Regions from separate parts of the Mesorhizobium sp. M0848 genome, predicted to be linked through region 2. Evidence: predicted binding sites of a transcription regulator. Region 2 holds the regulator's gene; the other holds the start of a gene.
What was found. The regulator LexA, encoded in region 2, represses DNA repair genes until DNA is damaged. The targets are predictions, from matches to a motif close to TGTTCNNNNTGTGTTCNG.

Region 1: the regulator LexA is predicted to act here: its motif matches at 3,933-3,950, upstream of NKH95_RS19485 (ATP-dependent helicase).

What each region holds. Positions count from the first base shown of each region.
Region 1 is NZ_JAMYOM010000016.1:111,546-118,304, reverse strand. Features, by position in the region: gene NKH95_RS19500 (dienelactone hydrolase family protein) at 1-417, opposite strand, end outside; gene NKH95_RS19495 (hypothetical protein) at 852-1,286, shown strand; gene NKH95_RS19490 (glucose/quinate/shikimate family membrane-bound PQQ-dependent dehydrogenase) at 1,422-3,737, opposite strand; gene NKH95_RS19485 (ATP-dependent helicase) at 3,990-6,653, shown strand.
Region 2 is NZ_JAMYOM010000013.1:92,409-99,167, forward strand. Features, by position in the region: gene gltX (glutamate--tRNA ligase) at 1-1,178, opposite strand, end outside; gene NKH95_RS16760 (ComEC/Rec2 family competence protein) at 1,280-3,730, shown strand; gene lexA (transcriptional repressor LexA) at 3,724-4,464, opposite strand; gene kynU (kynureninase) at 4,876-6,123, opposite strand; gene kynA (tryptophan 2,3-dioxygenase) at 6,203-6,759, opposite strand, start outside.

The DNA.
Region 1 (6,759 bases), on a different contig from region 2:
TGTTCCGCCGAGCGGCGACAGAAAATCCGGCGCCAGCGCCACGAACCCCTCCAGCGCCACGCGTCGCGTCACATCGCGGATATGCGGGTTGAGCCCCCTGTTCTCATGCACGACGATCACCGTGCCGAGCTTGCCCGCCTTGTCCACCGGCTTGACCAGATAGCCCTTCATTTCGCCGCTGCCGCCGGGATAGCTGATGTCCTCGCCCTTCACCCGCGGATCGTTGTCGGCGACAACAGCCGCTTGCGCCGAATTTGCCGCCAGAAGCGGGGCGATCGCGGCGGCCGCCGCACCCGATCCGGCAAGCCGGGTCAACTGCTCCATGAACCGGCGGCGATCGAGCGTCAGATGCGTATATTCGTCATAGGCGTCGATCATCGCCTGGGTGATGGCGGGCTTGGCGTCGGGTTTCGTCATGGATCGGGTCCTCTGCTTCGGGCTTTAATTGCCAGCTACATAGGGACCAAGCCGGCATGGTCCAGTCGAGCACTCATCGCGGCCGCCGATTGCCTCAGGGCGTAGGCCGCTGGCCGCGTCCCGGCAGTAAAGCCGGTGCCATGCACGGCCGTGTCATCACTTTTTGGTCATTGGCGATAAATCCTGCTGGCGCTGCCACAATCGTGAGGGAAGGTGGCTATCGACGGTATCTTGACCGCGTGCCTACACGTCAAACCCAGAAGGAAGCGATGACCATGACCATGCCTTCCCCGATCCTCGCCAGCGCGCTCGTCCTTGCGGCGGCCGTCGCTTTGGCCCTGTGCTCGATGGTTCTGAACGCAGGCAGACGATCGTTGATCAGGGTCCGCGCTGAGCGGAACCGCAACACGAAAAACCAGGGTTGAGGTGACGCTATGAACGTCCAGGACATCGTCAACACCGTTTCGCAGAAGGCCGGCCTCGACCAGGCGACGACGGAGAAAGTCGTCGGCACCATTTTCTCGGTGCTCGAACACGAGGCGGAAGGCACAAGCGCCTCGGCGTTCTTCGCCAAGATCCCCGGCGCCGACGACCTCGCCCATCAATATGACGTCATGGCCGCCGCTCCGGCCGGCGGTGGCGGTTTTCTGTCGTCGTTGCAGGGCGCGCTTGGCGGCGTTCTCGGCGAGAAGGCCGGCGCGCTGATCAACGGCATCGCCGCGCTCAAAGCATCCGGGCTCGATATGGCGCAAATCCAGAAGGCCGGTGCAACGCTGATCCAGCAGGCCGAAGCCGCCGCCGGCCCCGACCTGACCAACAAGGTGCTCGGCTCGGTGCCCAGCCTGAAGGGTCATCTAGGGATTGGCTGATCGACAACGGGTCGATCGGAAGATTTGCCGCCCCTCATCGCCCAGTCGGGCACTTCTCCCCGTCACTATACGGGGAAAGACACCGGCACAGATGAGGGGCGGCGCGACCTCTGAAAGATCGCGTTACCCTGTCGCCTACTTCGGCAGCGCGTAGGCCATCACATAGTCCCCAGGCTTGGTGCCGACCGAACCGTGGCCGCCGGCGACAATGACCACGAACTGGCGGCCGTCGGCGACCGTATAGGTCATCGGCGTCGATTGCCCGCCGGCCGGCAGCCGCGCCTGCCACAGCTGCTTGCCCGATGTCAGGTCGTAGGCGCGCAGATAGTCGTCGACCGCGGCCCCCAGGAAGGCGACGCCGCCAGCCGTGATCATCGGCCCGCCGATGCCCGGCACCCCGACTTTCAGGGGCAGCGGCAGCGGCGTCATATCGTAGACGGTGCCGTTGCGGTGCTTGTAGGCGATCTTGCCGGTCCTGAGATCGGCGCCGGCGACATAGCCCCAGGGCGGCGCCTGGCAAGGAATGCCGAGCGGCGACAGGAACGGTCCCATCACCACCGCATAGGGCGCGCCCTCGTTGCGGTTCAGCCCCTGCTCGCTGCCGCGCCCTTCGTCCGGCGGCGGCACCTGATCGCGCGGGATCAACTGCGATTTGAACGCCAGGTAGGTCGGCATGCCGAACAGCACCTGCCGGACCGGATCGACGGCGACGCCGCCCCAGTTGAAGGTGCCGAAGTTGCCGGGGTAGATCAGCGACCCCTGGACGGAAGGCGGCGTATAGCGACCCTCATAGCGCAGGCCCTGGAATTCGATCCGGCAGGCCAACTGGTCGAACATGGTTAGGCCCCACATGTCGGCGCCGGTGAGCGGCTTCGGCATGAAGGTGAGATCGGAGACCGGCTGCGTCGGCGATGTGTGGTCGCCTTCGATCGCGCCGCCCGGCGCCGGCACTTCGTTGACCGCAATGACCGGCTCGCCGGTGCGGCGGTCGAGCACATAGAGGTCGCCCTGCTTGGTCGGTCCGACCAGCGCCGGCACCACCGTGCCGTCGGGTTTGGTGATGTCGATCAGGCTCGGCTGTGCCGGTACGTCCATGTCCCAGAGATCGTGGTGCACGGTCTGCCGCACCCATCGCACCTGACCGGTGTTGAGGTCGAGCGCGGTGATCGACGACGAGAACTTCTCGACATTGGAACTGCGCCCGGCGCCGAGCTGGTCCGGCGTCTGGTTGCCGAGCGGCACGTAGAGCAGGCCGAGCTTCTCGTCGGCGCTCGGCGTCGACCACATGTTGGGCGAGTTGGCGGTATAGGTCTGGCCGGCCGGCAGCGGCGTCGTCTGGTCCGGATTGCCGGAATCCCAGTTCCACACCAGCGCGCCGGTGGCAGCGTCGTAGGCGCGGATGACACCGGACGGCTCCTGCGTCGAATAATTGTCGTTGACCGCGCCGCCGACAATGATCTTGCCGCCTGATATCAGCGGGGCCGAGGTCGAGTAGTAATAGCCCGACTTCGGATAGGGCATGTTGGTCAGAAGGTTCAGCGTGCCGCCCTCGGCGAAAGCCGGGCAGACCTGCCCGTTGGCGGCGTCGAGCGCGATCAGCCGCGCGTCCGAGGTCGGCAGGTAGACGCGGGTCGCACAGGGCTGCCCGGCGGCGCCGGCGGCATCGGCATAATAGGCCACGCCGCGGCAGGTCTGGTGCTGGCGGTCCTTGTCGAGCTTGACCTTGGGATCGAAGCGCCATTTCTCCTTGCCGCTCGCGGCATCGATGGCGATGGCGAAATTGTGCGGCGTGCAGATGTAGAGCGTGTCGCCGATCTTCAGCGGCGTCACCTGATAGGTGGTCTCGCCGACATCGTCCGGACCCTTCACGTCGCCGGTCTGGTAGGTCCAGGCAGGCTGCAGCTTGGCGACATTGTCCGGTGTGATCTGGTCGAGCGGCGAATAGCGCTGGCCGAACTGCGTACGTCCGTAATAGTGCCACTCGCCGGCCGGCACATCATTGCCAAGATTGGCGTTGGCGACCACCTTGTCAGTGCCAAGTTCGCCGGCAATGTCCTTCGGATCTGAAGTCATCGAATAACCGGCGACGGCCAGCGAGGCCAGCACGGCAAGGATCAGCGGCGCGCGTGCGTCAGGGCCGACAAGACCCCGCCTCGCCCACGGCGTCAGCAGCCACAAAGCGAGAAGCACGATGATGCCGCCGCGCGGTCCAAGTTCCCACCAGTCGAAGCCGGTTTCCCAGACCGCCCAGGCCAACGTGCCGAGCACGATCACCGCGTAGAGCCACAGTGCGGTGGACCGGCGCCGGTAGAGCAGCCAGGCGGCGATCAGGAAGGCAAGGCCGGCAACGACATAGTACCAGCTGCCGCCCAGCATCGCCAGGCGGATGCCGCCGCCGCCGAGTGCCAGGCCGATGAGGAAAAGAATGAGGGATGTGATGGTGACAGCCAAGATGATACTCCTTCGACTGTTGCGCTTCGCGGCGCGGCCATGGCAACCCGGCATTGCGTCGCTGCCCGAAGCACAACTTTCTCCTGACGGTCCCGCCTGTCAAGCACGGGCCTCAAGCGCAGGCGGTAATGGTCCATCGCAATTGGAATAACATCGACCGCAGTGGGAGCGCGGGGCAGCAATCGGGCACTTTAGCGGAACAAAACGTAGACAGTTCTGGTCTTTCCCCACCGAATCACTACATTCGGGGCAATGTCCGGCTTTTCCGAAGACATGCCCTTTTTCGACGAACCCAATGCGCGGCCCACGGCCCCGTCGGGCATCGCCGCGCGCGCCATGGCTGCCCGCAGCGGCCACAACAACGCGCCCGACTATCTCAAGGGGCTGAACCCCGAGCAACGGCTGGCGGTGGAAACCACCGAAGGCCCGGTTCTGGTGCTGGCCGGAGCCGGCACCGGCAAGACCCGCGTGCTCACCACGCGCATCGCTCACATCCTCGCCACCGGCAAGGCGTTCCCGTCGCAGATCCTCGCGGTGACCTTTACCAACAAGGCCGCGCGCGAGATGAAGATCCGCATCGGCGTGCTGATCGGCGAAGGCAATGTCGAGGGCATGCCATGGCTCGGCACCTTCCACTCGATTGGAGTGAAGCTGCTTCGCCGCCATGCTGAACTCGCCGGTTTGCGCTCCGATTTCACCATCCTCGACACCGACGACGTCGTGCGGCTGATCAAGCAGCTGATCCAGGCCGAAGGTCTGGACGACAAGCGCTGGCCGGCCAAGCAGTTCGCCCAGATGATCGACGGCTGGAAGAACAAGGGGCAAGGCCCGGCCGACATCGCCGAGGGCGATGCGCGCGCCTTCGCCAACGGCAAGGGCCGCGAGCTCTACAAGGCCTATCAGGAGCGGCTGAAGACGCTGAACGCATGCGATTTCGGCGACCTGCTCTGCCACCCGATCCGCATCTTCCGCGCCAATCCGGACGTGCTCAAGGAATACCATAAGCGCTTCAAATACATCCTCGTCGACGAGTACCAGGACACCAACACCGCCCAGTACATGTGGCTGCGGCTCCTGGCGCAAAGGCCGGATGCCGGGCGCAAGCCTTCGGCGACTAATCTCCAATCGGCCGAAGGCCGCAAGGACGACCGTCCGTCCGAGCCGTTGCGAGGCCCCCGCGGAGGGCCCGCGCCGGCAGGCGCGGAACAGCCCGTGAGCGTGAATATATGCTGCGTCGGCGATGACGACCAATCCATCTATGGCTGGCGCGGCGCCGAGGTCGACAACATCCTGCGCTTCGACAAGGATTTTCCCGGCGCCACCATCATCCGGCTGGAGCGCAACTACCGCTCGACCGCGCACATACTGGGGGCCGCCTCCCACCTCATAGCCCACAATGAGGGCCGCTTCGGCAAGACGCTGTTCACCGACCGCAACGAGCCGGAGGACGGCAAGGTGCATGTCCACGCCGCCTGGGATTCCGAGGAAGAAGCGCGCGCCGTCGGCGAGACCATCGAGACCTACCAGCGGCAAAAGCACAATCTCAACGACATGGCGATCCTGGTCCGCGCGTCCTTCCAGATGCGCGAATTCGAGGATCGTTTCGTCACGCTCGGTCTCAACTACCGCGTCATCGGCGGCCCGCGTTTCTACGAGCGCATGGAGATCCGCGATGCGCTGGCCTTCTTCCGCGTGGTGGCGCAAGGCGCCGACGACCTCGCCTTCGAGCGCATCGTCAATGTGCCCAAGCGCGGCCTTGGTGAAGCCACCATCCGCCAGATCCACGACACGGCCCGCGCGCTGCGCATCCCAATGCTGGAAGCCGCCGCCAAGCTCGCCGAAAGCGACGAGTTGAAGCCGAAGCCGCGCGCCGCCTTGCGCGAAGTCGCGGCCAATTTCGAACGCTGGCAGAAGGCGCTGGAAACCACGCCGCACACCGAACTCGCCGAGACCATTCTCGAAGAGAGCGGCTACACCGACATGTGGAAGAACGACCGCTCGGTTGAAGCCCCCGGCCGGCTGGAGAACCTGAAAGAGCTGATCCGCTCGATGGAGGAGTATGAATCGCTGCGCTCCTTCCTCGAGCATGTCGCACTGGTCATGGACGCTGAGCAGAACGCCGGGCTCGACGCCGTCTCGATCATGACGCTGCATTCGGCCAAGGGCCTCGAATTCGAGACCGTCTTCCTGCCCGGCTGGGAAGAAGGTCTGTTCCCGCACCAGCGAGCGCTGGACGAAGGCGGCCGCTCCGGGCTGGAGGAAGAGCGCCGGCTTGCCTATGTCGGCCTGACTCGCGCCAAGAAGAACCTGCATCTGTGGTTCGTCTCCAACCGCCGCATCCACGGCCTGTGGCAGTCGACCATCCCGTCGCGCTTTCTCGACGAACTGCCGGAAGCCCATGTCGAGGTCGCCGAAAGCGGCAACTCCTATGGCGGCTACGGCAACTCCTACGGCGGCGGTTCTTTTGCCTCCGGCCGCGGCGGCCAGGGCGCAGGACGGCAGAACCCCTATGGCGCCTCGCGCTTCGACAATGTCGGCGCCGACACCGAAAAATCCGGCGCCTTCTCCAACACCTATGCGACGCCGGGCTGGCAGCGCGCGCAGGCCAACCGCACCGAAGCCACCGACCGCAACTGGGGCTCGCGCTCCGGCCACCAGGTCGAGCGCATCGGCTATGGCGAGACCGATTCCGGCTACGGCGCCGGCCGCACCTCGGTCAAAGGCCGCACCATCGACGGCGAACTGGTCGCCAAATCCGTCGCCGACACGCCATCGCCCTTCAATGTCGGCGACCGCGTCTTCCACCAGAAATTCGGCAACGGCAACATTTCCGCGATCGAAGGCAACAAGCTGACCATCGACTTCGACAAGGCCGGCCAGAAGCGCGTGCTGGACGGGTTCGTCGCGGCGGTGTGAGCGCCCGCTTGCCCTACAAGCGACCATTCTCTGGCGGAAGCCCCACCTTCGTCATCCACGGGCGGAGCAGGAGCGAAGCGACGTCGCGGAGACCCGAGGATCCATG
Region 2 (6,759 bases):
TCGGTAAGCAGAAGGGCCGCCTTGTCGTCGATCGGCAGGGGGCGCGTGGCGAACAGGAAGGCCGCGCCATCGACGAGCTCGACCAGTGTCTTGGCGCGCTCCTTCAGGCCCGGAAGCGCTGCCAGCAACTGCGCCTTGGTGCTGTCGTTCAGGCGCGCGGCGATCGCCGGGCCACCTTCGAGATAGGGCAGGGTGGCGATGAAGATGTCGAACAGTTCGGCATCGCTCATGCGGCGCATATGCGCGCCGTTGATCGCCTCCAGCTTGGCGAAGTCGAAGCGCGCCGCGCCCTTGTTGACATCGCCGATGTCGAACCACGAGATCATATCCTTGATCGACATGATCTCGTCGTCGCCATGGCTCCAGCCAAGGCGCGCCAGGTAGTTGAGCAGCGCCTCCGGCAGGTAGCCCATGGCGCGATAGGCCTCGACGCCAAGCGCGCCGTGCCGCTTCGACAGCTTGGCGCCATCGGCGCCGTGGATCAGGGGGATATGCGACATGGACGGCACGTCCCAGCCCATGGCGTTGTAGATCACGGTCTGGCGAGCGGCATTGGTCAGATGATCGTCGCCGCGAATGATATGGGTGACGCCCATATCATGATCATCGACGACGACGGCATGCATGTAAGTGGGATTGCCGTCAGAACGCAGGATGATGAAGTCATCGAGATCCTTGTTGGGAAAGCGCACCTCGCCCTGGACACGGTCATGGACGATGGTCTCGCCTTCGGTCGGCGCCTTGATGCGGATGGCGCCCTTGACGCCTGCGGGCGCCTCAGAGGGGTCGCGGTCGCGCCAGCGGCCGTCATAGCGGGGCGGCAGCCCCTTGGCTCTGGCAGCCTCGCGCATGGCCTCCAGTTCGGCTGGCGTGGCATAGCAATAATAGGCCATGCCCATGCGCACGAGCTCCTCGGCCACCTCGCGGTGGCGCGGCGCACGCTCGAACTGTGACACCGGCTCGCCGTCCCAGCTCAGGCCAAGCCAGGAAAGCCCGTCGAGGATGGCAGCCGTCGCGGCTTCATTGGAGCGTTCACGGTCGGTGTCTTCGATGCGCAGCAGCATCGTGCCGCCAGTGTGCTTTGCATACAGCCAGTTGAACAGCGCCGTGCGCGCGCCGCCTATGTGCAGATAGCCGGTGGGCGAGGGGGCAAAACGGGTGACGACCTTGTCGGACATGGAACTCTCGGAAACCATCTGAAGCGGGTGCGGTTGCGCGGACTTTCGCGCGCCCGGCGTTCATGTAGCATAGGGTGTCGAGGGCGCAAGGGGCAGACCCGATGGCTGGACGAGGCTGGGGCTCGGATCAGGGCGAGGACGCTGCCATCGGCGTCAGCGAACGGTCCCTCTTTGCGCCTCTGCCATTGCCGTCGCCCCTCCTGCCGGATCCCGGCCAAGCGCCGTTACAAGCGGATGTCGCCGCCTCTGTTCCTGTTGCCGAAACCGGCAGGATCGTTCGCGTGCGCCGGCAAATCAGCCTGACATCACTGCCTCGCCTGCGCCACAGCGTGAACACGGCGGCGAGCCTGGAACTCGACCGGGGCGTGGCCTTCCTGCTGGTGCCGGTCTGCCTGGCGATCGGAGCGATCGGCTATTTTTCGCTGACGGCTGAACCCGACTTTGCGAGACCTGTCGCGGTTGTCATTCTGACGGGGATCTGTGCGCTGGTCTCGCGCTCATGGCCAAAGACCCATCTGTGTTTCATGGCGGCACTTTTGTGCGCCCTAGGACTGCTTGCTGCCAAGGTCGAGACGTGGCGTGCGGGCACACAAATGTTGGGCTCGGAAATTTCGACGCAAGTCACCGGCCGCGTCGTCTCGCTCGACCGGATGGAAACCGGCCGTATCCGGCTGACCATCGACGTGACATCGACCGCAAGACCGAAACTGCGCTATGCGCCGGAACGGGTGCGGCTTTCGGCACGCAAGATCCCGGCTGACGTGACCGCCGGCTCCCTCATCACCGGATATGCCAAGCTCTTGCCGCCGACCGGGCCGGTGCGGCCGGACAGCTATGACTTCTCCTTCGACAGCTACTTTGCCGGCATCGGTGGCAGCGGGTTCTTTCTCGGCAATCCAAAGCTTGTCGTCAACGATGACGGCGACATGCCGCTGCCGGCCCGAATTTCCTCTAGCGTGGAAAATGCCCGTGAAGGCATCGCCGACCATATCAGGGCGAGCGTCGGCGGCGCCGAAGGCGAGATCGCCGCGGCGCTGATCGTCGGCGTGCGCGCCGGCATTCCCGATGAGATCAATGAGGCGATGCGACGTACCGGCATCTACCACATCATCTCCATTTCGGGACTGCATATGGCGCTGGTCGCGGGCACCATCATGGGATTGCTGCGCGGCGCCTTCGCCTTGTTTCCCGACTTTTCCGCGCGTCGCCCGGTCAAGAAGTATGCCGCTGCCGCCGCGCTGTTCTCGATCGCGGCCTATCTCATCATCTCTGGAGTCGTCGTTGCCGCCGAGCGCAGCTTCATCATGCTGGCGGTGATGCTGATTGCCGTGCTGTTCGATCGAGCAGCACTCACCATGCGCAATCTGGCGATCTCGGCGATCGCCGTCATCGTGGTGTCGCCGCATGAGGTGGTCGGCCCGAGTTTTCAGATGTCGTTCGCCGCGACCGCGGCTCTGGTCGGCGCCTATGCCGGCTGGGCGGATCACCGCGCGGGAAAAGCAAGACCGCCGCCGCCAAAGCGATCCGTGCCCGGTTTCCTGACGCGAAAATTCCTGCTGGCGGCAACCGGCCTTGCCATGACCTCGATCATCGCGGGAAGCGCGACGACGCTGTTTGCCATCTGGCATTTTCAGCGTGTCTCGCCGCTCAGCCTGTTTGCCAATCTCGCGGTAATGCCGATCGTCACCGTCGTCATGTTCCTGGCCGTCGCCAGCGCGCTGTTGATGCCTTTCGGATTGGATTGGCCGGCTCTCTACCTGATGGGTAAGGGCCTGACGATGATGATCGCCATATCAGGCTGGATCTCCGAGCGTTCGCCTGTCGATGGGGTCGGGCTGATTTCGCAGCAGTCGGTCCTGTTGGTGGCAATTGCCCTGGTCATCGCGACAATGGCGACAACTTGGCTGCGGCTCGCTGCTCTGCCATTCGCGCTGGCAGGCTTGCTGACCGTCTCGGATACGCGCACGCCGGATGTGCTAATCTCGGAAGACGCCCGGCTGGTGGCGTTGCCGATCGGTGGCGGCGAGCTTGCCGTCAGCCGGGAACGGCCGAACGAATTCACCGTCGACAACTGGAAACGCGCCCTGACATCAGAAACCATCGTCGTGCCAGAGGTGTTCGACAACAGCGATGGGCAATTCGATGTCGCGGATGCCGTTGATCTGCCGCTGGGATCGCCGTTCTATTGCTCCTCAGGCGTTTGCGTGGCCAGGCACATGTCCGGTGCGATCATTGCCTATGTCGAGGACCGCAAGGACGCCTGGAAAGCCTGCGGCTTCGCCGAGCTGATCGTCATCAATGACGCCACCGCGTATGACGCCTGTCACAATCCGCTGGTTCTCGTCATCACCAAGCGGCAACTGGCTCGCAAAGGCAGTGCCGCGGTCTTCTTCGATCGCCAATCGGCGACCACGCCGGCGACGATCAGCTTCGCGGTGGACAGCCCATATCGGCCCTGGCACACGCAACGCAAATACTCTCGTGAGGCAAGGGGGCTGGCACCCTTCAAGAAACCGGAGAAGCCAGCGGCCAACCCACAGCCGCCTCAGTAGCGGCGGATCAGGCCGACGAGCTTGCCTTGCACCTTGACCCTGTCCGGGCCGAAAATACGGGTTTCATAGGCCGGATTGGCGGCTTCGAGAGCAATCGAAGCGCCCTTGCGGCGGAACCGCTTCAGCGTCGCTTCCTCTTCATCGACCAGCGCCACGATGATCTCGCCGGGGCTCGCCGTGTCGGCATTGCGGATGATGACGGTGTCGCCGTCGAAGATACCGGCCTCGATCATCGAGTCTCCCTTGACCTCCAGCGCATAGTGGGCGCCGCCCATGATCATGTCCGGCGGCACCGAGATCGAATGCGTCTGATGCTGGATGGCATCGATCGGCACACCGGCGGCGATACGGCCCATGACCGGGATCGACACGGCGGAGACCGCATCGTCATCATTGCCGGGCGAGGGCATCCGCGAAGGCGCCGGCTTGATCTGCCGGCCAAGGGCGCCACCCTGACCGAGACTGCCCTGGATGACGCTTGGCGAAAACTTCTTTGCCGCGTTGAGACCGGGCGCGATCGAGTCCGGCAATCGCAGCACTTCCAGCGCGCGTGCCCGGTTGGGCAACCGGCGAATAAAGCCGCGCTCCTCAAGTGCGGTGATCAGCCGATGAATCCCGGATTTGGAGGCAAGGTCAAGCGCCTCCTTCATCTCGTCGAAGGATGGCGGAATGCCGCTCTCCTTCAGGCGTTCATGGATGAACATCAGCAGTTCATGTTGCTTGCGCGTCAGCATGGCGGCCCCCAGGTTACCTGAAACCAGAATCGAAAAACAAACCCAGAACAAACCCTATCTGTTCCAGTTGTGTTCTGCAACCGTTTAAAGTTTAATGAATTTGTTAAGGCTGCTGAAATTATTTGGCGCTTGCCAGCGGGTCGCGATCAACAGGCGCTAGGCACGGCGATGCGCCTGTTCCCATTGAAATTATTATGGTTAATGACCTGTGGCTCATCCTCGACCCAAGGCTTGGCATTATCAGTCTATCGACCTCCACAAAGGACGATATCAATCTTCGGGACGTTCGTTTGCCGTGAACGAAACGGAGCCAAAACGCCAACGTCTGTTGGCATTTGTGGCTGGAAATTCAGCCCTCCGTCATCTGCCAGGCAGTGAGGGCGGCGGCGGTGGATCGCGGGGATCGTTGCGTCAGGTAACGGCTTCCTTGACCGCGAAACGGCGGTCCTTCCATGCGCCCGTGCGCAGAATATCCTCCAGCACCTCAACCGCCAGCCACACATCCTTGTAGCCGACATAGAGCGGCGTGAAGCCGAAACGGATGGTCGATGGCGCACGAAAATCACCGATGACGCCGCGCTCGATCAGCGCCCGCATGATTTGATAGCCGTGATCGTGAAGGAACGACACCTGGCTGCCGCGCCTGGTCGCGTCGCGGGTGGTCTCCAGCGTGAGACCGTAGGCGCCGCACCTGGCTTCGACGAGCTGGATGAACAGTTCTGTCAACGCGACACTCTTCTTTCGCAATGCCGCCATGTCGACGTCATTCCAGATGGCAAGCGCGCCTTTGAGCGCCCGCATCGACAGGATCGGCTGAGTGCCGCACAAAAAGCGGCGGATGCCGGTGCCGGCAACATAACCCCGTTCGAAGGCAAAGGGCCGCGCATGGCCCCACCAGCCGCTGAGCGGCTGGCTGATATCGCCGTGGTGGCGCTGCGCGGCATAGATGAAGGCCGGTGCGCCCGGACCGCCGTTGAGGTACTTGTAGGTGCAGCCGATGGCGAAATCGGCATTTGCGTGATCGAGCTCGACGGGCAGGGCGCCGGCGGTGTGGCAAAGATCCCAGACGATCAGCGCTCCGGCCGCATGAGCTTTGCGCGTCAGCGCCGCCATGTCGCGCAGTTCACCCGATTTGTAATTGACGTGATTGACCAGCACCACCGCGACGTTTTCGTCGATCAGCTCTTCGATGGTCGGCGCGTCGACACCCGCGAGGCGCAGCAGGACGCCATCCCGGGTCGAGGCCACGCCTTCGGCGATGTACAGGTCGGTGGGAAAACTGTCACCTTCGGCGACGATGGCCGACCGGCCGGGCCGCATCTCCATCGCCGCGTGCAGCACCTTGTAGATGTTGGTCGATGTCGTGTCGCAGACAACGGTCTGGCCGGCCGCGGCTCCTATCAGGCGTCCGAGCTGGTCGCCGAGTTCGATTGGCATCTCGAACCATCCGGCCGTGTTCCAAGCTCGGATGAGATCCTGGGCCCATTCTTGGGTCGCCGCCTGCTGCAGCTCGCTGAAAACGGCATGAGACGCTGCCCCCAGTGAATTGCCGTCGAGATAGATCATCCCCTCCGGCAGAATGAAACGGTCGCGCATGGCCCGCAGCGGATCCGTGGCATCCATCGCTTCGACTGCGGCGAGATCAGGAATTCCACTCATGGTCGGTCAGTCCCCGGTTGTTCGCGAAGGGTTTTCCGCCACAGCGCGTCCCCTCGGTGTGCCTGTTTTCATTTCGACGTCAGAGCCGGGTGCGGACCGTCCACAGCTCCGGGAACAGCACGACCTCGAGCATTTTCTTCAGATACGAAGCACCCGACGTGCCGCCGGTGCCGCGTTTCAGGCCGATGATGCGCTCCACCGTGGTGACGTGGTTGAAGCGCCAGCGGCGGAAGTAGTCCTCGAAGTCGACCAGCTTCTCGGCCAGTTCGTAGAACATCCAGTAGCGCTGCGGATCGCGGTAGATGGTCTGCCAGGCGACCAGCACCTCTTCATTCTCGGTTCGCGTCTCACGCCAGTCCGTGCGCCTGGCATCGGCACCGATGTCGAATCCGTTGCGCGCCAAAAGCAGCAGTGCCTCGTCATAGAGCGACGGCTCGGCCAGGATCGCTTCCAGCTTCCCGCTCAGGTCGGGCCGGTGCTTGTGCGGCCCGAGCATTGCCAGGTTTCGGTTGCCGGCCATGAACTCGATGGCGCGATACTGCCAGGACTGGAAGCCCGAGGACTGGCCGAGCGCGTCGCGGAACTCGGTGTATTCGCTGGGCGTCATCGTCCGCAGCACATCCCAGGCATTGTTCA